DNA from 2 places in the Actinomyces wuliandei genome. Region 2 is predicted to be linked to the other one. Evidence: riboswitches for the same ligand, from Rfam matches in the RefSeq annotation. Region 2 holds a riboswitch; the other holds the start of a gene.

Region 1 (11,795 bases), 1.0 Mb from region 2:
GGTAGGCGATGATGCTGAAGGCCCACTCGTAGGCCAGGTAGCCGGCGACCGCACCCACCAGGATTCCGATGACGGAGATGATGAGGCGGTTGCGCAGCTCTCGCAGGTGCTCCCCGACAGACATCCGCGCCTCGGGGTTGTCCTTGCGACTGGCCATGGAGACCCTGGGAAGCTTGGGCACCGCGTGAGTCCTCTGCGTGCTGGGGTAGGTAGTGCTGGCTCTGGGTTCACGCGGGCACCGTGCTCCTGCCGCACGGAGAGGGCACCTGCAGGCGGCTGCGCACAGGCACCCGGGACGTGTCTACCACGTCGCGGGCACAGTGTCCGCGTGAACCGGTCCGACTGACGGCTGCGGCTACTGGCGGGAGCCGGTCTCCTGGCCCTGCTGGCCAGTGGACTGCCCCGGCTGAGTCGGCTCGGTGAAGTAGGTGCCCTGCTGCGGCTGCTGAATCTGAGCGGTCGGCTCCCCGTCCTTGTCCTCGTCCTCGCGGAGGTCCCTGACCTCCTTCCGGAAGACCTTCATGGACTGTCCGACGCTCCTGGCGATATCGGGCAGCCGGTTGGCCCCGAAGATGAGGACGACGATGATGATGAGGACGACCCAGTGCGTAGGCCTCAAGGCTCCCATGGTTGTCTCCTGCCTCTGACGAACTCGCGCCCGCTTGCTCTGGCTGGTGCCCGGAGGCGACCGAGGTGCTGGCGTACCCGCATGCCGACGGGTCAGGCCGTGACGGACTGGCCTGAGCCAGGACCAAGCGAGGCAGCACGAGTCTACCGCTCGCCCGGCTGCGGCTCTAGCGCACCTCCTGTGCGTTCTGCCTCTGCCCTCTCCCCGTCCCTGGCGCCTGCCGTCAGTCCTCCCCGACCTGCTGCGCCGCCTCACCGACGTCACCACTGGCGTCAGTGGTGACGTTGCTGCTGACGTCGCTGCTGTGCAGGAGCCGGTAGGAGTCCAGTGCCCGGGTCGCAGACGCCACGGCCTCGTGCAGGAGCTCCTGGGGCTCGACGCTGACCAGGTGCGCTCCGCAGGAGAGGACCAGGCTGATCAGCCAGGCCTGGTCACGACCCTCCACCTCTGCACGGATCATCCCGTCAGACCGCTCCTGGACGCTGTCGCAGGGGACCTGCTCCACCAGCCAGCGACCGGAGGGGCGCAGGACCAGGACGGCACGGGGCAGGGACCGAGCCGTCGCACAACTTCTCCGGTCGGTAGCGTGGTCAGTGACGCGCACCGAGGGAGGGGTACGGGCCGCGACGGGAAGAACCGTGGCAGCCAGGACCCGGTCCAGGCGAAAGGTGCGCTCCGCCCCGGCAGACAGGCACCACCCGCGCAGCCTCAGATGGGTACCGTCGCTGGTGAGCTCGACAGGGTCGACGTCACGCTCGGAACGGGTGTCCGTGGCCGAGGCGTAGACCAGGTGCAGGCGACGCCCCCGGTCCAGCGCCTCACGCACCGCCGCCAGCACCTGGACTGAGTGGCTGACGCCGGGGTCCTCCGGCCGGTCCTGGCCTGCTGGCTGGGCGTTCACTCCTGGCCCGGGCGCCCAGGGACTGTCCGTGTCGTGGTGCTCCCTCTCCTTCCCGCCGGGCTGCTCAGAGGCCAGCAGGCCGGACAGGACCGTCTCGGTGGAGGTCAGCACCTCCGCTGCTGCGGCGTCTGGGGCAAGCACGGAGCGCAGGACGCGCACCGCCAGCAGCAGCGAGGTGGCCTCCGGGCGTGACAGGCGGACGGGACGGTCGAGCCCCAGGGGCTCGACCAGGCTGAGACGGCCCTCCTCGAAGCGCGCGGCGTCGAAGTCAACCAGGTCCCCTGGCATTCCACCGGGAAGCCCCGAGACCCACAGGGTGTAGACGTCCTGCCTGATGACAGCCGGGGTGACGCCAAAGTGCGCTGCGGCCTCCTCCAGGCTCGCCCCGTCGTGCCGGGCCACCCAGGCAGGCAGGGCCAGCAGGCGGGCCAGCCGCTGCGTCATCGGCTGCCGGGCCATCTCAGCACCCTCCTGGGCTCGCAGCCCCGTGCCCGGCCCGCTCCTGCTGGTGTGGGGGCCGTGCTCCCGGCAGGCCACCTGGCACCAGTGCCGCAGCACCGTGCAGGTGGGCCAGTACCATGTCGCGCAGCGGGGGCGGGTCCAGGACCAGGACGGCCTCCCCCAGTCCGGCCAGGCTCCCGGCGAAGGCGTGGGAGTCGTCGTAGCGCACGCGCAGCAGGTCGTAGCCAGCCAGGTGGGCGCAGGGGTAGAGGTCTGCCAAGCCAGCACCGCTGTGCCGCCGACGCTGTGAGGACCTCTGTGCCGAGGAGTCAGACAGGTGTCCGGAGGAGTCAGGCTGGGCCTGGCAGGCGGGGAGGTAGTCCACGGCCTGCGGTCTCAGGCTGAGCCCGCGGCCGGGGAGCAGGGCGAGCACCGCCTCGCTGGGTGCCGGCTCCTGCTGCGGCGTGGCAGGGGTGAAGGCCTGGCTGCCGCTGACTACCGCCACCTCGCCGCGCAGGCGTGCCAGGCGGAAGGTCCGGTACTCGCCGGTGCCCGTCTCCACGCCGTCGAGGTACCAGGCACCGTTGCTCAGACGCAGCCGGTGGGGCTCGACAGTGCGGGAGCGGGTGGCGCCCGAACGGGCCGAGAGGTAGTCAAAAGCCACCCGCCGCCGCTCGTCGATGGCGGCGACAAGCGTCTCAGGAAGCTCCTTGCCCACCAGGTCGGCGCTCAGGCCGGGCAGGGGAGGCTCGTCTGCCCCCTGGGCCGGCCGACTGACGGCACGCAGCTTGGTGAGCGCGCGCCGGGCAGTGTTCGGGAGCCAGCCGTCCTGCCAGGCCGAGGCGGCCAGGTCCAGCGCGGCCACCTGCTCCGGCTCCAGCCTCAGCGGGGGCAGCACGTAGTCCAGGTCCTCAATGCGGTAGCGGGTCTCCTCCAGGCTGCCCGTCGTGGTCAGGGCGATGCCCAGGTCACGCAGCGTCTCCTTGTCCCGCTCCAGCTTACGGCGGGCAGAGTCCGGGCCCGTGGCGTCATAGCCGGGCACCTTCCGGAGGATCTCGCTGGTCGTCATTCCCGTTGCCGTGCTGCGCAGGGTCACCACGAGGCTGACCAGGCGTTCCTCGGGGCTGTGCGGTGGGGTGCTGTCCTGGCTCACGGCACCCAGCGTAGAGGGTGGGGCGGCTGCTGCTGCGCTGCCACAGGCTGGTCGCTAGGCTGGCACCCATGATGTGGCGCGACGGCACCGTGCTCAGGCTGCTGCGGACCTGGGGCTCCTCGCCCCTGCGGTGCGCCCTGGTCGAGGCGGAGATCTCGGCGGCTCCTGCGGGTGCTCGTGGGCTCCTGCCCGGTGCGCGGGTACGTGCCCTCGCCTACGAGGCGGTCACGGGGCTGCCGGGCACCGGTGAGCGCTTGCGCCTGGAGGTCTCCGCCCTGGACCGAGCCCTGGGTACGGGCGGGCACGCCATGGTCTCCTCCCGTCCCGACGTGCTGCCGCCGGACTCGTCGTCCCAGGGGCACCTGGTCAAGGCTCGCTACATGCCTGACCAGGTCATGGTCACCGGTGTCGACGAGCAGGGAACGGCGCACCACCGGCTCCTGTCATCTCCCGTCGGCACTCTCACCCTGGAGGGAATGCCGGTGGTGGTCGCGGACCTCCACTCCAGCCTGCCTGCCGTGCTGGCGGGCCTGCGCAGCCCCGGCAGCACGGCGCAGAACACCCTGGCCGCGCCCGTCCCGGACCTAGAGGCACCTGCACGGGTTGTCTACGTCATGACCGACGGGGGTGCCCTGCCCCTACCCTACTCACGCACGGTACCCGCCCTCGTGGAGGCTGGCTGGCTGGTCGGCACGGTCACCGTCGGCCAGGCCTGGGGCGGCCAGGTCGAGGCCGTCTCTGTCCACAACGCCCTGCTCGCGGCCCGCCACGTCCTAGGTGCTGACGTCACCGTGGTCACCCAGGGGCCAGGCAACCTGGGCACGGACACGCCCTGGGGCTTCTCCGGCACCGCCTGCGGCGAGGTCGTCAACGCTGCCGCAGTCCTGGGAGGTCACCCAGTGGCCTGCCTACGGGTCTCCCAGTCGGACCCGCGACAGCGGCACCGAGGTGTCTCCCACCACTCCATGACCGCCTACGGGCGGGTGGCGCTGGCCGCCGCCGACGTCGTCGTCCCCCGGCTGGAGGGTAGCCTTGGCGCCCAGGTGCTGGAGCAGGCCCGGGCGCTGGCCGCCCCCCGGGCCGGGGCCTGCACGCACCACCTGGTGCAGGTCGCTACCGACGGGCTGGTTGCCGCGCTCCACCACGCCCAGCAGGAGACAGGCACCACTCTGTCCACCATGGGCCGAGGACTGGAGGAGGACGAGGCCGCCTTCGTGGCGGCTGCAGCGGCGGGCCGCCACGTCCGTAACCTGCTGGTCAGGCGGGAGGCTGCGGACGGAGCCGGAGTCTGGGCCCAGGCACGACGGCAGGAGACCTGAGCAGGTGAGGCAGCACGTGCGGCAAGGGCAGCGGGTCACCGGGCCGTCCAGGCACCCGGTGGCCTTGTAGCAGGCGGTGTAGCAGGCGGTCAGGTCATGAGGACGTCGGTGACACGTCCCTGGGTGTCGCGGGTGACAAAGAGCGTGTAGTGGTGGCCAACAGCGTCAGTCACCTGGTAGCTCGTGGTCGCTCCGCTAGTGCGGCGGCTCAGGCTCCAGCCCGGCATGAGGGCTACCAGCCCCTCCAGGGACCAGTCAATGTCGTCAGCAGCCAGGACGTAGCGGGCCAGGGAGGGGAAGAGCCGCGACAGTGTGGGCTCGGGGACGGGGACGGACGGCCCCTGGAGCAGGAACACCTGGCGGGAGCCGCCGCTGCCCACCGCTCCCGAGTAGTACATGGCCCCGGGGCCGAAGACCACGCTCGCCAGCATCCCCACGTCGTGGCTGAGCGCCTCGGCAGCCTCAACCGGGTCCTGGTCCTCCCCGACCTGGTAGCCCACCTCCTCCTGCTGAAGCACCTTGATGCCGTGGGACGCGCCGAACTGGTGAATCCGGGCCGCAGCGGGGTCAGGACCCACGTAGGGCGCAAAAGGAGCCGCAAAGCCCCACACGAGCGACGGGGGCGTCACCGCGACAGAGGCCAGGAGCTGTGCCTGGGCACGGACCTCGCCTCGTGGGGAGCAGAAGGTGATACGACGTTCCAGCAGGTCGGCCTCCCACTGGTAGTCCTTGCCCAGCCTCCTGCCCAGGACCTCTGTGAGAGCCTCCTGACGAGCCAGGGCGTAGACTGCCGCGCGCTGGCTGACGCGACGAAACTGGGCGATCACGGCCCCAACGCTAGCAAGACATTACGAGAAAGTTACGACACTGTCCCCGACCGTGTGCCCCGCTGCTGCGCAGGCATTCCTAGACGCTCATTCCTTGACGCTGCGCGGCACTGTCCACGTCGGCTGCGGCCCAGCCAGCCGCAGGTCCCGGGGCGCCCCCGGGGAACCAGCTCGGCTGCACCGCCCGGGCTCGGCTAGCCTGTGCCCTATGAAGAGCTTTGAGGACCTGTTTGCCGAGCTGGAGCACAAGGCTGCCACCCGCCCCGAGGGCTCGGGCACGGTGGAGGAGCTGGACCGCGGCGTGCACTTCATCGGCAAGAAGCTCGTCGAGGAGGCCGCTGAGACCTGGATGGCCTGCGAGCACGAGACTGACGAGGCTGCCTGCGAGGAGATGAGCCAGCTCCTCTACCACCTCCAGGTCATGATGGTCGCCAAGGGCTACACGCTCCAGGACGTCTACCGCTACCTGTGACACCCCGCCCAGGTCCTACCGCCCCTCCCCGTCCTCTCCCACTTCCCGCTCCGCCCGTCGTGTCGGCGTCCCGACAGCCCGGCTGCCGCGCCCACGCCGTCCCAAGTAGTCAGGATCATTGTGCTGCGTATCGCTGTCCCCAACAAGGGCTCGTTGTCAGAGCCCGCCGTCACCCTTCTCACCGAGGCCGGCTACCGCACCAGACGCTCCGGCCGCGAGCTGGTAGTCCTCGACGAGGCCAGCGAGGTCGAGCTGTTCTTCCTGCGTCCCAGGGACATCGCTGTCTACGTGGGTCAGGGGACCGTCCACGCCGGCATCACTGGACGCGACCTGCTCCTGGACTCCGGTGTGGACGCTGTGGAGCACCTGCCCCTGGGTTTCGCCCGCTCCACCTTCCGGTTCGCCGCACCTGCGGGAACGATGTCCACGCTGGCTGACGTCGCGGGAAAACGGGTCGCCACCTCCTACGACGTCCTGGTGAGCCAGTACCTGGAGTCCCAGGGCGTCCAGGCCCAGACCGTCCACCTGGACGGTGCCGTGGAGTCCTCGGTGTACCTGGGAGTCGCCGACCTCATCGCTGACGTCGTCGAGACCGGAACCACCCTGCGAGCCGCAGGCCTGGAGACGTTCGCGGACCCGATCCTCACCAGTGAGGCTGTGCTCATCACCACCCGGCAGCTCCAGGACGAGCCGGGGCTGGCCACGTTGGTACGGCGTCTCCAGGGAGTGCTCAGGGCGCGCACCTATGTCCTGGTGGACTACGACGTCCCTGCCGACAGGCTGGACCTGGCCGCGCAGATCACCCCGGGTATCGAGTCCCCCACCGTCTCACCGCTGCAGAACCCCGAGTGGGTCGCGGTGCGTGCCATGGTGCCACGCAAGGAGGCCAACCGTGTCATGGACGAGCTCTACGAGGTGGGCGCGCGCGCCATCCTGGTCTCCTCGCTCCTGGCCTGTCGGCTGTAAACGCTATCGTGCGTAGGCCTCAGTCCTGTACCAGGGGGTCACAGACGGATGCCACCTCGGTGGCGGTGGGTCCCAGCAGGTTGTGGGTCTCCAGGAAGCCCAGCATCTGTGCCACGCTCTGGCTGGACAGCGCCCCTACCGGCGTGTCTGCTCCGGGACGGATCAGCTCTGCGGTGGCGACGGCGACCTCGCGGGCGTCAGCAGCACGTGTGGGGTCGGCCAGGTCAGGCACGTAGTCCCTGGTCGCGGACACGGCGCCGTCAGGGTCGTCGACGAAGGCCTCCATACCCGCCACCGAGGCACCGACCAGCCGGGTGAGCTCCTCCCTGCGCTCGTCAAGAACTGCACCCGTGGTCACCACAGACGCCCCGACAAGGGGGACCTCCTCAGCGACGGCCACCGTGCGTACCTCCGTCCCCGCCTGGGGGATCTGGACGGCCTCGTTGTTCGAGAAGCCAATGATGGCGTCTACCCGGCCGCCAGCCAGGGCAGCCTGCTGGGTGTAGCCGATCTCCGTGATGGTGACGTCATCCTCGCTGAGGCCAGCAGCGTCCAGGGCGACCTGGAGCGCGTACCAGCTCTCCCCGAATCGTCCCGGTATGCCGATGCTCCTGCCCGCAAGGTCGGCAGGTGTGGCAACAGGGGAGTCCTCCGTCACGATGATGCAGGCAGGGTACACCTGGTAGAACCCGCCGACCACCACCAGGTCTGAGCCGTTGGACGCGGCGACGACAGCCTCGTCAGCACCCGCGACAACCACCTGCTCGCTGCCTGCGGTGAGCGCGTCAAAGAGCCCCTCGCTGGCACCGTGGTGGCGCAGGCTCACACCGGGGTCATAGTGCCCGTCCGCCAGCGCCATGTAGAAGGGGGCGAACTGGATGCTGGGCGTGTAGGTCAGTCCGATCACGAGGCTTCCCGCCCCGGGCGAGGCAGTAGCGCCCGCGCCGGGTCGGCTGGCCGTGTCGTCAGCACAGGAGGCGAGGGCCGCCGTTGCAGGCAGGAGGCTGGCAATACCGACCAGGCGGCGACGGGTGGTACGGTGACCGGTGATGGCGGGACTCGTACCGGGGGTCGTGTCGGGGGTCATGCTGTCTTCTCCGGGTAGATGGGTCCGTCAGGTGTGTGCACGCCTGCGCGCTGCCTCGTACGTGATGGCTTGCTGCGAGCCTCTCCTCTCACGTGGCACGGCGCCCGCGCAGCGCGCTGACGGTGCGGCTGCGCCGCTCCAGCTCGTAGAGGAGCCAGTGGATTACCGAGGCCAGGGCGCACAGCAGGACGATCGTGGCGAACAGCCCCGTGGTGTCCACCGCGTCGCGCTGGGAGGACAGCGCCATGCCCAGTCCCTGACCGCCCATGACCATCTCGCCGACCACCGCACCGGTCACCGACAGGGTGAACCCGGTGCGGAGACCCGACAGCACGGCTGGCAGCGCCATGGGCAGCTCGATGTAGACCACCATGGACAGCCCGTGAGCGCCGTCGAGCCGGGCTGCGTCAACCACGTCGGCGTCAAGGCCCCGCAGTCCCAGCAGGACGCTGACGGTGATGGGGAAGAAGACCATGAAGGCGCACAGAAGCACCACGGGGAGTGTCCCGTAGCCCACCCACAGCACGAGCAGGGGTGCCAGCGCCACGACGGGGACAGCCTGGCTGGCCGCGACGTAGGGCAGGACCGCCCGGGAGAACAGGCTCCAGTGGTGCAGTCCCCAGGCCAGCGGCAGGGCACAGGCCGACGCGGCCAGACATCCCAGCAGGGCCTCGCGCAGCGTGACCCAGGCGTAGCCCAGGAGCCCGGCCTCACGCACGGACAGCCACAGACGCTGCGCCACCTCAGACGGGCCGGGCAGGAGCATCTGGGGCACCGTGCCGGAGGCCGTCGTGACGTACCAGGCCACAAGGATGGCAAGACCCAAGGCCAGGCTGGGCCACGGACCACGGGAGAATGGGCGTGCGTACCCTCCTCCGGGCTGAGGAGGGTCCACAGGCTCCGCACGACGTGCTGACGCCCTCGGCGCTGCTGGTGCTAGCAGCGTGGTCAGGGTGGCCACGGCTTCCTCCCTCCTGGCTCGTCCGGGGGCGGGCGCTCCCCGGGAGATGCTTCCGGGAAGAGGAAGGGGATGGGGCACTGACCGGTGCCCCAGGCCAGCTCGTGCGCACCGCAGACCTGCTGCTGTGCGCACTGAGACCACCGTGTGCGGGCTCGTCCGCGCCTCGTGCCTCCTCCCATCCGGACTCTTACCGTCGGTACCGGAGTTCCACCGGTTCAGCCAGGTGTACCGGCCCGCTCGGACCGGCTCCCGGGTCGCGGACTGTCACCGCCGACTCGGACTTTCACCGACCCCGGAGCACGTGCTCGCACGGAGGTTATCCGACTGTGCGAGTCAGGACAAGCCGACGGCGCGGCACGGACCGGTGCGGGAGCCAGGGGCGCAGGCCACCTTCACCCTCTCACGGGACCACGCACGGACTGAGAAGCACATCCGTGCCTCCAGGCGTGGGTCCTGATTGTGATGGCCGTCCCGCCGTCCTGCGCTGTGAGAGCCCTCAAGGATGTGAGGGACCCCTGGGAAGCGCTCACTCACGGACCGCAGCGACCGCCCTGTCGAACTCGGCCTCCACCAAGGGCTCAGGCGTCCCTGCCCGCGACACGGCCCAGGCCACCACTAGGTTGCCGACGAACCCCGGGAGGATCTCATAGAGGTCGAAGACGCCACCAAGGCCTCCCGCCAGGTTGCCCCACACCCCGACAAGGACCGCACCGGTGACCATACCGGCCAGGGCTCCCCGGGAGGTCAGGCGCTTCCAGTACAGGCACAGCAGGACGGTGGGGCCGAAGGAGGCCCCGAAGCCCGCCCAGGCGAAGGCGACCAGGGACAGGATCGTGTCGCTGGGGGTCCACGCCATGAGCGCGGCGACCACGGCAACACCCAGGACAGAGACCCGTGAGGCAATGACCAGGTGGGAGGCGGAGGGCTGCGACCTGCGCACAGTGCGGTAGAGGTCCTCAATGAGCGCCGAGGAGGTCACCAGGAGCTGGGAGGAGATCGTGGACATGATCGCGGCGAGGATGGCAGCCAGCATGAAGCCGGCGACCAGGGGGTGGAAGAGCAGCTGGCCGAGAGTGATGAAGACCGTCTCCGGGTTGGCCAGCCGCTGGGTGTCATGCTGGTAGACGGCCACCCCCACCACGGCGGTACCGATGGCGCCCAGGACCGCGAACAGCATCCAGCTGATGCCGATGACGCCGCCGTGCAGCGCCTCCTGGGCGGAGCGTATAGCCATGAAGCGCACGATGATGTGGGGCTGGCCGAAGTAGCCCAGGCCCCAGGCCAGGGCTGAGACCACGCCGAGGACGGAGACGCTCGGACCCACCAGGGTCCAGTAGCCGGGGTCGACCCCGCGCACCGCCTCAAGAACAGCACCTGGGCCACCGACGTGGACGACACCCACCACGGGAACGGCGATGAGGGCTGAGACCATCATGAGCCCTTGGACCAGGTCCGTCCACGACACGGCCAGGAACCCGCCTACCAGGGTGTACATCACCGTGATAGCCGCGACCAGCGTCATGCCCAGGCGGTAGTCCATCCCGAAGGAGGACTCGAAGAAGGTGCCTCCGGCCACCATCCCCGAGGAGACGTAGAAGGTGAAGAACACCAGGATGATGAGGCCCGAGGCCCAGCGCAGCAGGTGCCGGGAGTCGTGCAGCCGGTTGTCCAGGAAGCTGGGGACGGTGATGGCGTTGTCGGCGACCTCGGTGTAGGTCCGCAGGCGCGGCGCCACGAGGAGCCAGTTGGCCAGGGCGCCTGCGGTCAGGCCGACAGCAATCCACGCCTCGACCAGCCCCGACAGGTACAGCGCCCCGGGCAGGCCCATGAGCAGCCAGCCGGACATGTCTGAGGCCCCTGCTGACAGGGCAGCGACAAAGGGGTTGAGGCCGCGGCCGGCCAGCATGTAGTCGTCGATGTCGGTGGTGCGGGTGTAGGCCCACAGGCCGATCATAATCATCCCGACGAAGTAGATGATCATCGCGATCGCTTCATAGGTCGTTGTGGTCATCGGTGGCACCTCGGGTCAGGGATGGGCGGAGGGGCGGCGCCGACAGTGGGGCCGCCCAAACCGGAGCCACACTACAGGCTGTTCCCGCCAGCGGTGTGACGAACGTGTGTGCGCGGGCCGGGCACGCGCGGGGACGGACCCGTACGTGCCGTGCCCAGACCTCGGTTCCGATCGCCTACGCGGCGCTGGCCCCAGGGAACGAGTCCCCAGGGCCAGCAGCGGTACAGCAGTGATGAGTGCAGCGGTGATGATGAGACGCGCACCGGGCGTGGAGGCAGGCTAGTTCCTGCCTCGCTTGAACAGTTCGCCGCTCATGACGTCGGCCTCCAGCTGCTCCAGCGTGCGCCCCTTGGTCTCAGGAACGTAGATGAAGAAGAAGGTGAAGGCGATGGCGTTGAGGACGGCGAAGCCGAGGAAGGACATGGACAGTCCTATCGCAGAGATGACACTGGCGAAGACCAGACCGAGGAGAGAGTTGGTCATCCACAGGACAAACACCGACAGCCCCATACCGAAGGCCCGCATCTTCAGCGGGAAGATCTCCGAGAGCGTCACCCAGGTGGCCACGTTGAGGCACAGCTGCATGGAGCCGACAAAGAACACGATGAGGGCCAGCAGGACGAAGGGTCTGGCACCGCCTTCCGGCAGGAACCTGGCGGCGCTGGCAATGAGCACGTGCGAGACCGCGACCAGCCCGTAGCCCCACAGGAAGGTCTTGCGGCGGGAGAAGCGGTCCATCATCTGCAGGGCGACGATCGCGGCAATGACGGAAATGGTGGCCGGGGCTATATTGGCAATGAGTGCTGCCCCCGTACTGAACCCAGACTCTCTCAGCACTCTTTCACCGTAGTAGAGGATGGAGTTGATACCGGTGGTCTGCTGGAAGAAGCCGATACCACAGCCGATGAGGACGATGCGCACCAGGTTCCGGTTGGAGAAGATCTCCGAGATGCTCATGTTGACCCGGCTGGCCTCCTCCTTGCTCGCGGCCTGGATCTCGGCCAGCTCGGGCTTGGCCCGCCCCTCGGG
Region 2 (11,795 bases):
CTGGCTGTCATCGGCCTGGCCGCTGCGGCACTGGGAGCGGGTGCCGCCTTTCCGCTGCTGCTTCTTGACGCCCAGGACGCCGTCGCTCAGGACCAGCTGGCCCAGGCCTCGAGCGTGGTCCAGCTCGGCCGCAACGTCGGTGCCGCAGCCGGGGTCCTGTGGCTGGGGGCGGGGCTGAGCACGGGAACGGCGTTGCTGGGGATCCTTGTCACGATGCGCGCCGCCGCTGCCGCAGGGCCGGTGATGAGTCTGGGACGAGAGGAGCGATCATGATCAGGTGGCTGGAGCAGGTAGGTGCTGACGACGTCGGGCTCGTCGGCGGGAAGGGCGCCAGCCTGGCAGAGATGGTCCACGCGGGCCTGCCGGTTCCCCCGGGGTTCTGCGTGACCACGCAGGCCTACCGTGCCACTGTCGAGCCGCTGCACCAGCGGGTGCTCCCCTTGCTGGCCGCAGGCGAGCACGACCGGTTGAGGCAGGTGGTGGCCCAGGCGCCGCTGCCCCCGGGCCTGGAGGAGCAGGTGGTCTCCGCCGTCGAGCGGCTGGACGGCCCGCTGGCGGTGCGCTCCTCGGCGACGGCGGAGGACCTGCCGGACGCGTCCTTCGCCGGGCAGCAGGAGACTGTGCTGGGAGTGGTGGGGCCCAGGACGTGCTGGCCGCGCTCCGGCGCTGCTGGGCCTCTCTGTGGAGCGACCGGGCCATCGCCTACCGGCACGAGCAGGGCTTTGCCCACGAGGGGGTGGCCCTGGCCGTCGTCGTTCAGCAGATGGTGCCCGCTGAGGCCGCCGGAGTGGCTTTCACCGCCGACCCGGTCACCGGCCAGCGCGGGGTGGTGGTCATTGAGTCCTCCTGGGGGCTGGGTGAGAGCGTGGTCTCCGGGGCGGTCACCCCTGACACCTTCGTGGTGCCCGACCGGGAGCCTTCCCGGGTCCAGGGTGGTGTGCCACGCCGTGAGCACGGCCGCCGCCGGGGCAGGAGCCTGCCGTGGGCGCGAGGCCTCGACTGGTGGGGCCGGGCCGGTGGGTGGTGGCGGTTGGCAGGTCCGGGTGCGAGCGGCACCGTGGTCTCTCGCAGGCTGGGCGACAAGCGCAGCCGCACCGACCTGGCTCCCGCAGGCGCCACCCGCAGCCGGGCCACGACCGCCCGCGAGCGTCGGCGGCTCTCGCTCACCGGTTCTCAGGCGCGACAGGTTGCCGTGCTGGCCCGTTGCGTGGAGGCCTACGAGGGCCACCCCGTCGACATTGAGTGGGCGGTGGCGGCTGGGCGCCTGTGGCTGCTGCAGGCCCGGCCCATCACGACGCTGGACGCAGCGGGGTCTGCTGTCCCAGCGCAGCCAGCAGGCTCAGCCGCAGCAGCAGCCCGGACGCAGACGGGGCACCGCAGCCTGAGAGACTGGGTGAGCCTGCCTCCAGCGCGGCGTCCGGGCCGCCTCAGCCAGTTCCTGCGTGCCGACATCATGGAGCACTTCCCGGCCCCCTACCCCCTTGACGTCACGGTCGTGGAGATCGCCTGGCGCAGCCTGCGGGCCGCTGCCGCAGCAGGCGGTGTCCGTATCCACGGCAGCCCCCCTGACGGTGGTCTGGCCAGCGTGGACGACGATGGCGTGGTCCGTCTGGGGTACCCGAGGGCCACCCTGTGGGGCCTGCCGCTGGGCGTGCTGCGTCTCGCCTCGACCCGCTGGCCCGACCCGAGCCTGTGGGAACGCCGTGAGGGGGCGCGTGCCCTCGCTGTCGCCACGCGGATGGAGGCGTTGCCCAGGACACGGATGTCCAACGAGGCGCTGGGGGAGGCGCTGGCGGGAGTGGTCAGCGAGGCTGAGGTGATGGAGCGGTCCCGGTTTACCCGCTACCTGGGTGCCCACCTGCTGCGGGGAGCCTGGCTGGATGTGCTGCTGCGTCTGGCGCGGACCAGGTACACCCAGCTCGACCTGCTGGGGGACCTGGACTACGCCACTGTCGTCATTGACCGCGACCTGTCCCGACTGGCCGCCTCAGCACCTGAGCCAGTGCGGAGGCTGCTCGCCCAGGAGACTGCGGATGATGGTGCGGGTGCGACGGTGGACGTCGAGGCGGTGCGCCAGGCCTGCCCCCGGTGGTGGCGGGAGGTCGAGGCTTTCCTGGCCGAGCACGGTAGCCGGACCACTGCCATGTACCAGCTGTTCTCCTCCACCAGCTGGAGCGAGGACCTGCCAGCCTTCCTGTCCGTCCTGGCGATGAGGGTGGGGGCCGGGCCGCAACAGCCCCTGGCACCCGCCTGCCGCTAAGCCGGAGCCAGGCGGGTGCCAGGGGGCCTCTCATGGCTCCCAGCCTGGCTCCCAGGAGGGCTCTGGTGGAGGCCAGACGGCGGCCCACGCCCGCCTTGTGGCCCAGGTGGGTGACCGTCTTCCCCGCCCCCTGCGGAAGAGCCTCACCCGGCTCGTGGCCGACTACCGCGCCGGGCACGTCATGCGGGAGGCCTCTGTCGTCGAGTTTGAGCAGTTGGGCGCGGCGGCGCGCGGGCTGGCCCTGGAGGTGGGGCGGCGGCCCAGGGAGGCGGGTCTGGTCGAGGACGCCCGGCAGGTGGCCTACCTGAGGCTGGAGGAGCTGGAGGCCTGGCTGCACGGGGGAGATGCTGACATCAAGCGGCTCGTGCGTGCCCGGGTACGGGCCCGTCCCCGGGCGGAGGCGGCCTGGCAGCAGCAGCGAGGAGAACCGGACGGTCGCCGGGGCGCGGTCCTGGAGGGGACGGGCGAGGCGGGTACCGCGCTGGTCGGCGTGGCCGCCAGCCCCGGGACAGCCACAGGCACAGCCCGGGTGGTCACCGGGCCAGCGGAGTTCGCACGCCTGCGACCCGGCGACGTCCTGGTGTGCCAGACCACCGACCCGGCGTGGACCCCGTTGTTCGCTCGCGCTGCCGCAGTGGTTGCCAAGAGCGGCGGAAGGCTCTCCCACGCCGCCATCTAGGCGTCTCTACCCACTTCTGTGCTCGTCTCCTTGTCTCCGTCCTCCCTGCTGCCACGGTTCCTGGCACGCTCCCGGTTGCGGACGAAGACGGCCAGGTAGGGGTGCTGCGGTCCCAGCGCTCGTTCAGCGTCATGGACCAGGTCGTCATACAGGGCGAGCGCCCGGTGCCGGTGGCCGCACGACTCATAGGCCTGGGCCAGGTTGTTGCGCGCGGACAGCGCGTCGGGGTGCTCCGCTCCCAGCACCCGGGCCGCGTCGGCAGCCAGCTCCTTGTGCACCCGGACCGCCTGCTCCACCTGGCCTGCGGCCCGGTAGGCGCTGGCCAGGGATGAGCGCGCGGTGAGGGTGCGAGGGTGGTCCGGCCCCAGCAGGGCCACGGTGCCCTCCACCACCTGCTCGCCCAGGGTGACCGCCTGCTGCACGTCCCCTGCGGCTCGGTAGGCGCTGGCCAGGGCGAAACGGGCGGTGAGGGTGTGGGGGTGGTCGTGCCCCAGCATGCGTGAGAGCACCGTGACGGGCTCGGCGAGCCTCAGGCCGGTCTCAGGCACGCCCAGCCAGACGGCGAGCCGGATGGCGTCAACCAGGGTGGAGACGACCTGGTCGTCCGTCATGAGCGGGTGGTACTGCTCCTGGCTGCCCAAGGCACGCAGCTGGGTGGTCACGTCCTCAAGCAGCGCACGCTGGGAGCTAGCGTCGGGCGCCCTGTCGGCAGCTTCGGCAAGAGTCAGGAGGGCGGTCACCCGGGAACGGGCGTGCGCCGCGCAGGCTGTGCCCCAGCGGCGCTCGATCTCGCTGAGCGCTGCCTCGTGGGCCGCATCCGACGACCCGGCAGTCTCATCCGTGGGTGGCATGCCAGGTATGCTAGCCAAGCCGGTGGTGGTGATGGCTCATGGTGCCCCTCGGCCTTCTGCTGGCAGGTGTGAGTCCTCTGCCGCCAGGGCTCAGCCTCCTGCAGCCAGACGTGCCGCTTGCTCCCGCGCAGCGCGGCGGGCTACGAGACCGTCGGCCACGACCACCAGCGTGACCACGGCGAACCCGGCAGCCCCCAGGAGGAGCACCGACGTGGCGTCGTCGCCGGGGGCCAGCAGGTGGTTGGCCTCGTCACGCCACGGCCACAGCGCCCTGGTGCCGCCGACCATGAGGCCTGCCAGTGCCGACAGGGTCATCGTCTGGTGGTAGGTGAGCAGCCACTGGAGGACCTTGACCACCAGGGCCAGCCCCAGGGCCGCGCCGACGGCGAACAGGGCCAGGTAGCCCAGGTCGCGGTCTGCGACGGCGCGCAGCGTGGGCTGGTACAAGCCCACGGTGAGCAGCAGGAAGGACCCGGAGAGCCCGGGAAGCACCAGCGCCGAGACGGCGACAGCGGCTGCCAGGACGATGACCGGTGGGCTGGGCTGGGCCTGGGCGGGGCTCATGGAGACCAGCAGCCATGTCACCACCGCTGCGGCGGCACCCGCTAGCAGCCGCAGCCACGGTGAGCGGCGTACCGGGGACCCTGCGGCCAGGGGGGACCTCTCCGGTGCCTGCACGACCATTCGTACCGGTACGACCACCGAGGCCAGGACCATACCCAGGAAGAGCCCACGCATCTGCTCCGGGTGCTGCTCGACGGCGTCTGACATCGGGCCGGCGACCAGGACCACTGCTGCGACCATTCCCAGGCCCACCGGCAGCAGCACCCGCCAGCTGACCGCCGCCAGGTGCGCCCGCGCGCGTGCGCTGCGCTGCGGCCCGGTCACCAGGACCCGCAGGGCGGAGACCAGTTTGGAGGCGGAGCCGATCAGCTCGGAGTAGATGCCGACGACAAGGGCGACGGTCCCACCGGAGACTCCGGGGACAGTCTCTGCGGTGCCGATGAGGGCTCCGCGCAGGAGGTTGCCGACCAGGGAGGTCGGGCGCTGGGGGACGGGGCCAGCAGGAGGTGCGGGGGCCGCGGCGTGGCTGGGCGGATGGCTGGGCACGGGGGCTCCTTGTGGAGGTTGGTGGTCCTGGGCGGCGCCCCGGTCGTGCCGGGACCCGGGTCGCAACGCTACTACTGGTTGGGGCGTGTGGCTGCTGGCTCCTGCGTGGTGGGCGGGGAGCGCGCGAGCGGTGAGAGGGTGATCTCGGCCGGGGCGCGGATCTCGGCCAGGGTGCGCGGAGAGTGCTGGTGTGGTCATGTTTCCGCTGACGTGGTGGCTGACTGAACTTTTGTGCAGAGGGTGCTTCTTTGCGCCTAATGCCGGGCGTTTCCGAGGAATGTTTTGCGGATGTGACAGCGGGAAATGTGTGCCAACGAACAAGGGTGGCCGGAAAATGTTTGCGCCGTGTCCGCCCCCACCTGTTCCAGGTGAGCGTTACATGGTCGCCCACCCTAGCATTGAGGGGGCGCTCACGGGCTTGGGTGCTTGTGGGTGATCCCGAGTCTTTTGCGAGACATTTCGACGACAGAAAGAGCTGCTTGATGACCACTAGTACTGCCGCTGGTCCCAGTCTCATCGACTCGGCCGCGCGCCGATTCGCCTCCCTGGAGCGCCTGTCCGTGACGCTGCTGCGTGTCGGCGTCGTCATCGTCTTCGTGTGGATCGGTGGCCTGAAGTGGTTCAGGTACGAGGCTGACGGCATCATTCCCTTTATCGCCAACTCCCCCTTTATGCGGTGGATGATCGGTGACCCTGAGGGGTACAAGCCGCACATGAATGCCGAGGGCGTCCTCAACGAGGCCAACCGTGCCTGGCACGAGGCCAACTCAACTTACCCGGTCTCAGTCTTTATTGGTGTCACGATCGTCGCCATCGGGCTGCTTGTCGCGGCGCACTGGGTCCGGCCAGAGCTGGGGATGCTCGGTGCGCTTGGTGTCATCGGGTTCTCCGTCATCACCCTGTCCTTTATTGTCACCACCCCGGAGACCTGGGTGTCGGCTCCCGCTGAGGGCCTGGCGGACTCCGACCTCGGCTTCCCCTACCTGTCGGGGCGAGGGCGGCTGGTGATCAAGGACTGCATTCAGATGGGGGCTGGCTTTGTCCTCCTCGTCGACTCCGCGCGCATGACCCTGAGGCGGCGCGGTGCCCGGGGTGGACAGGATCTTGAGCAGGAACGGGCCGAGGCCGTCTGAACCAGGCTCGGGCCAGCCTCTGAGGCGACCCCTGTGTGGTGTATGTTACATTAACAGCCCTGGGGGCCGTGCCATACTAGGGCCGTTATGTTCCGGGGACGGTGCAGCTCCGTACCGGCGGTCATAGTCCGCGACCCGACGTCGAGTAGTCACGTCGGATGATCTGGTGAGACTCCAGGACCGACAGTCACAGTCTGGATGGGAGGAGCATGATGGGGCCGGGGAGTGCGCCCTGGCGCCAGGTGGTCCTGGTGGGTGTGCCCGGATGGGCCACCTGACGGGGTGCCTGCTGGTGCCGGTGCCAGGCTCGGGCGGCCGCCGTCGTGTCCTCCTGTCTCCTCGGACCGGCCACTGCGGTAAGGGAGATCATGGACGTACCGATGACCTCGTCCTCCTCACAGGCTGCGTGGACACCTGCTGAGGAGGAGGCCATGCGGGCCGCCCTGGACGCCGCTCGCTCCGGTCAGCGCGGTGCGAACCCCCTGGTCGGGGCGGCCGTCCTTGACGAGGGCCGCGTGACGGCCGTCGGGTGGCACCGTGGTGCCGGGGCGCCCCACGCCGAGATAGAGGTGCTGGCCCGGGCCCGTCGGGCAGGTACCGACCTCAGCCGTGCCACCGTCGTCGTCACTCTTGAGCCCTGCCACCACCATGGCCGTACCGGGCCGTGCACGCAGGCTCTCCTGGAGGCGGGGGTGCCCCGGGTCGTCTTTGCCGCCGAGGACCCCAGCCCGCAGGCCCGTGGAGGTGCCCAGGCCCTGCGCCGCTGCGGGGTCCGTGTCGTGGGCGGACTGCTCGCCCGGGAGGCGGCCAGCCTCAACCACCGGTGGCTGCGCGCAGTGGCGCAGGACCGCCCGTTCGTCACGGCCAAGATCGCCCAGACCCTTGACGGACGCACGGCGGCGACCGACGCCACCTCCCAGTGGATCACGGGCACCCAGGCCCGCGCTCACGCCCACCTCCTACGTTCCCGCTGCGACGCCGTCCTCGTCGGTACCGGCACGCTGCTGGCTGACGATCCTCGCCTGAGCGCCCGGGACCCCCAGGGGCGCGACCTGCCGGACCAGCCGCTGAGGGTCGTCATGGGTGCCACCGAGGTGCCTCCTGACGCCGCCCTGCGCTCAGGCCGGTGGTGCCACCTGAGGACCCGCGATCCCCATGAGGCCCTCGCCTACCTGGCCGGTCAGGGTGTGCATCACCTGCTGGTGGAGGGTGGTGCCCGCGTGACCACGGCCTTCCTTGCCCAGGACCTGGTTGACTCCCTCGTCGTCTACCAGGCGCCGCTGCTCCTGGGTGCGGGCAAGGCCGCTGTCGCGGACCTCGGCGTCACGACACTGACCCAGGCGCGGCGGCTGGAGCCCGACCGCGACCCCGTGAGGCTCGGGGATGACGTGCTCCTGGAGCTCTCCCCGGTCGAGAGGGTCCCGCCTGCCCCTGCCGCCCCGTCCGTGCCCGCCTAGCCGCTTCCTCGGCGTGCCAGGCGAGCCTCCTGCCGGCGCGCGCCGCACGGGGAGCGGGACGGGTCGCGTGCGGTCCGGCAGCATGAGAGTCCGAGATCAACGAGCCAAGGAGGGAGAACCTCGTGTTCACAGGAATCGTGACGGGCCAGGGGACTGTCCTGGACCTCGTCCCCGACCACGCGCCGGGGGTGACCCGTCTTGTCATCGACACCCACGGACTAGCGGCCGACCTGGAGGCTGGGGGGTCCCTGGCCGTCAACGGCGCGTGCCTGACCGCCCTGGTCGACGCCGACCAGGTACCGCCCACCGGTCGTGCCGACGTCTTCTGCGCCGACCTGGTGGAGGAGACCCTGGTGCGTACCACCCTGGGGACGCTGCGTCCGGGCGACGCCGTCAACCTGGAGCGGTGCCTGCCTGCTGGGGCGCGTCTTGACGGGCACGTGGTCCAGGGGCACGTCGACGCCACGGGGGCGGTGGCGGAGGTCGTCCCGCAGGGGGCGTGGACGCGGCTGCGTGTGAGCATGCCCGCCCGGATTGAGGACCAGGTGGCGGAGAAGGGGGCTGTCGCCGTTGACGGCGTCTCTCTGACGGTGACCGCCGTCAGTCCCGCAGGTGCCCAGCAGCCGTGGTTCGAGGTCGGCCTGGTGCCAGCGACCCTGGAGGCCACCCGCCTGGGCAGCCTCCAGGCCGGTGACCGCGTCAATATCGAGACCGATGTCCTGGCCAAGTACCTTCAGCGGATGCTCCAGGTGCAGGGGGAGCAGCAGTGAGTGGGGAGCCCGGTAGGAAGTCTGGTAGCGAGCCCGGCCGGGAGCGCGGTGGGTGGCAGGACCTCGGTGGCGTGGAGGGTGACGTGGAGCGGGCTCTGTCGCACCTGTCCCAGGGACGGCCCGTCGTCGTCGTCGATGATGAGGCCCGTGAGAACGAGGGTGACCTCGTCCTTGCCGCCCAGCGGGCGACCCCTGAGACCATGGGCATGCTCGTGCGCTACACCTCGGGACTCATCTGCGCTCCGCTGACCGCCGAGCGGGCCAGGGCGATGCGGCTTCCCGTCATGGTCGAGGACGGCGAGGACCCTCGCGGCACCGCCTACACCGTCAGCTGTGACGCGCGGACCGGTACGACCACCGGTATCAGCGCCCACGACCGGTGCCTGACGGTACGTGCCCTGCTGGACACCCGGACGGGGCCGGAGGCCCTCATCAGGCCCGGCCACGTCCTGCCTCTTGTCGCACGGGCTGGCGGCGTCCTGGAGCGTGCCGGGCACACCGAGGCCGCTGTGGACCTGTGCCGCCTGGCGGGGTTGGAGGAGGTCGCAGCCATCGGTGAGCTTGTCCACGACGACGGCTCTCTTATGCGCGCTGCGGCCCTGCGGGCCTTTGCGGACGAGCACGACCTCACCGTGGTCTCCATCGCCCGTCTCCAGGAGTACCGCAGGGCTGTGGGGGACGCAGGGGAGGCGGTGACTGGTGCCCAGACCTCGGGCGGCCGGGGCGGGCACCCTGTCGCGGCGCCCGCTGTCAGCCTGCCGACAGAGCGCGGTGTCTTCACCGCAGTCGCCTGGGGAGCCGGCTCCTCGGAGCACCTCAGCCTGACCGCGCCCGTGACGGAGCCGGGCTCGGTGCCGCTGGTACGCGTGCACTCGGAGTGCCTGACCGGGGACGTCATGGGCTCCCGCCGCTGTGACTGCGGCCGCCAGCTGGACCGCGCCCTGGAGATGGTCCACGACCAGGGCGGCGCGGTGATCTACCTGCGTGACCACGAGGGACGGGGGATCGGCCTGGTCAACAAGATGCGGGCCTACCACGAGCAGGACAACGGTGCGGACACGGTGGAGGCGAACGAGACCCTGGGGCTTCCGGTGGACGCGCGGACCTACGGCACGGCAGCCGACATCCTGCGGTCGCTGGGGCTGACTCGTGTGCGCCTGCTCACCAACAATCCGTCCAAGGTCTCAGCTCTGGAGGCCGAGGGGATCGAGGTGGTGGGCCGTGAGCCGATCGAGGTAGGAGTCCATCCCGAGTCGCTGCGCTACCTGCGCACCAAGCGTGACCGTATGCACCACCACCTGACCCACCTGGACCGGGGCTCAGCAGGTGGCATGATCGGGTAGTGGGACAGCGGGGCGGCGCGACCGTCGGTAGGGGCGCAGCAGGCGGACGACGCCAGGTTGGCGGCGGGGCGGGTAACGACAAGCGGGACCTAGCGAGACAGCGAGACTAAGGAGCGGCAATGGCAGGATCCGGGGCGCCTGGTACCAGGCTGGACGTGGGCTGCGGAAGACACGACGACGGCTCACCCGTCGTCGTGACGGTTGTGGCGGCGAGCTGGCACGACACGATCATGAGTGGTCTCCTTGAGGGGGCGCTGCGGGCGGTGGCTGACGCGGGCGCCGTGGCGCGGGTGGTGCGGGTTCCCGGGACCTTTGAGCTGCCCGTAGCCGCTCAGGCGGCCTGCGCCACCAGTGACGCGGTGGTGGCGCTGGGAGTGGTGGTGCGTGGTGGTACCCCGCACTTTGACTACGTCTGCCAGGCTGCGGTCCAGGGGCTGACGAGGGTGGCTCTCGACGAGCGCACACCGGTCGGCTTCGGGGTGCTCACCTGTGACACGCAGGAGCAGGGCCTGGACCGTGCGGGACTGCCCGGATCGCGTGAGGACAAGGGCTACGAGGCGGCCGCAGCGGCCCTGACCATGGTGGGGGTCGTGGCTGGAGCCCAGGCCTGAGCGCTGGTGCCGAAACGGGGAAATATAATCCCGTTATTGGTTCGTGACAACCTGGAACGCGGGTAGCGGAACGGGAGCCATTCGTGCCCTGCCGCAGCAGGCCCGTGCCCTACGCTACACGCTGCGTGGGACACGGGTCCTGTGCTGGCACGTGCGGGCAGCCGCAGACCTGCTTGACGTCAGTTATGTCGTGTGTGTCGTGGTCGACCATGTCGTGCTCGTCGTGCTGCCCCACTCCTGAGGAGCGTGAGCGTCGTGCACGAGGTCGAGGTCAACATCACCGGAGCCACCCATGAGGTGGGGGTGGACCAGCTGTTCTTCTCCACCACGGACTCCCGTGGGCTCATCCGGCACTCGAACAACGTGTTCATCGAGCTGTCCCGGTACACGCGCGAGGAGCTCTCCGGCGCCCCGCACAACATCGTCCGCCACCCGGAGATGCCCGGAGGGGCGTTCCGAGAGATGTGGGACGCGCTCAAGGAAGGGCGCCCCTTTGCCGCCTACGTGCGCAACCTCGCGGCGGACGGCAGCGAGTACGACGTCTTCGCCACGGTGACCCCGCTTCCCGACGGCGGCTACCTGTCTGTGCGGACCCGTCCAGTGTGCACCGACCTCTTCGAGACTGCCTGTGCCGTCTACCGTGAAGCCAGGCGGGTGGAGGACCAGGCCCTCGCCCAGGGGGACAGCCGCCGCCTCGCCGCCCAGAAGGGTGCCCAGCGCATCGGCGACCTCCTGAAGCAGGTCGGGATACCCTCCTACGAGGACTTCCAGAACACCGCTCTGCCCGCAGAGGTGGCGCGTCGTGAGAAGCTGTCCGCAGGTCTTCCGCAGCGCCCTGGCACTGACGGCGAGCTGGGAACGATGCTTGAGGCCGTCACGGCCGTGACAGCCGGGCTCGACGCGTGGATGGGGGGCCAGGACGAGCTTGCCAAGCTGTCGAGCGTGCTGAGGGTGGCAGGCCAGGGGCTGCGCGAGACCCTGGAGGACCCGCTCCTCACTGAGCGTGCCGTCTCCGGGCTGGACCGCAGCGACCCCAGGGTCAGGCCTCTGGCGGACCTGCTCGACCTGTGGGTCCAGATGCAGGGGATCGTCGGCCCTGTGGCGGAGCGCCTGGCAGACAGCCTGGCCCGGCTGGACACGAACAGTGCGCGCACGCGCTTCCGCGTTGCGTTGGCCCGTCTTCACGCCACCATCACCTTGATGTTCGTTGTGGAGATCATCGACGGCGTGGGAGACACGCAGGCCTCCTCCCAGGGCGTCCCCGACCTTATCGAGTCCCTGGCGCAGGGGCTGACCGAGATGGAGCAGCAGGCGCAGGAGCACCGTGTCCTGGCAGAGCAGGTAGCCTCCTACATCGGTGAGGTGAGCCGGATGATGGCTATTCCTCACCAGCTCCTCATGCTGTGGACCGGCTCTGCCTCCTCCCGGGACCCTGACCTGCCTGAGAAGGCCACGGCACTGTCCGAGGCCGCCTCGCAGGCGGTGGAGTCCGTGGGGCGGCGTCTGGCTGAGCTGGATGAGGCTGCCGCACGGTGCCAGCGTGTGGAGGTCCCTGCCGACTCCTCTGGCCTGCGTGACCAC

What was found. A riboswitch is a leader RNA that binds a small molecule or an ion and turns the genes downstream of it on or off. The one in region 2 is predicted to bind FMN.
Region 1: linked by a shared signal. The riboswitch ahead of CWS50_RS06110 (ABC transporter permease) and the one ahead of ribD (bifunctional diaminohydroxyphosphoribosylaminopyrimidine deaminase/5-amino-6-(5-phosphoribosylamino)uracil reductase RibD) in region 2 are both predicted to bind FMN.

What each region holds. Positions count from the first base shown of each region.
Region 1 covers NZ_CP025227.1:1,471,288-1,483,082, forward strand. The annotation lists gene tatC (twin-arginine translocase subunit TatC) at 1-181, opposite strand, end outside; gene tatA (Sec-independent protein translocase subunit TatA) at 356-628, opposite strand; gene CWS50_RS06075 (helix-turn-helix transcriptional regulator) at 852-1,988, opposite strand; gene CWS50_RS06080 (helix-turn-helix transcriptional regulator) at 1,990-3,123, opposite strand; gene CWS50_RS06085 (DUF3866 family protein) at 3,192-4,442, shown strand; gene CWS50_RS06090 (DUF6882 domain-containing protein) at 4,532-5,269, opposite strand; gene CWS50_RS06095 (phosphoribosyl-ATP diphosphatase) at 5,478-5,741, shown strand; gene hisG (ATP phosphoribosyltransferase) at 5,862-6,707, shown strand; gene CWS50_RS06105 (ABC transporter substrate-binding protein) at 6,727-7,794, opposite strand; gene CWS50_RS06110 (ABC transporter permease) at 7,883-8,620, opposite strand; FMN riboswitch at 8,919-9,058, opposite strand; gene putP (sodium/proline symporter PutP) at 9,282-10,766, opposite strand; gene CWS50_RS06120 (sugar porter family MFS transporter) at 11,046-11,795, opposite strand, start outside.
Region 2 covers NZ_CP025227.1:2,508,582-2,520,376, reverse strand. The annotation lists partial or broken gene CWS50_RS10465 (MFS transporter) at 1-273, shown strand, start outside; partial or broken gene CWS50_RS10460 (PEP/pyruvate-binding domain-containing protein) at 270-2,260, shown strand; gene CWS50_RS10455 (PEP-utilizing enzyme) at 2,358-2,939, shown strand; gene CWS50_RS10450 (tetratricopeptide repeat protein) at 2,936-3,790, opposite strand; gene CWS50_RS10445 (DUF368 domain-containing protein) at 3,881-4,900, opposite strand; gene CWS50_RS10440 (DUF417 family protein) at 5,383-6,033, shown strand; FMN riboswitch at 6,118-6,247, shown strand; gene ribD (bifunctional diaminohydroxyphosphoribosylaminopyrimidine deaminase/5-amino-6-(5-phosphoribosylamino)uracil reductase RibD) at 6,402-7,490, shown strand; gene CWS50_RS10430 (riboflavin synthase) at 7,613-8,260, shown strand; gene ribB (3,4-dihydroxy-2-butanone-4-phosphate synthase) at 8,257-9,603, shown strand; gene ribH (6,7-dimethyl-8-ribityllumazine synthase) at 9,723-10,214, shown strand; gene CWS50_RS10415 (hypothetical protein) at 10,258-10,455, shown strand; gene CWS50_RS10410 (PAS domain-containing protein) at 10,461-11,795, shown strand, end outside.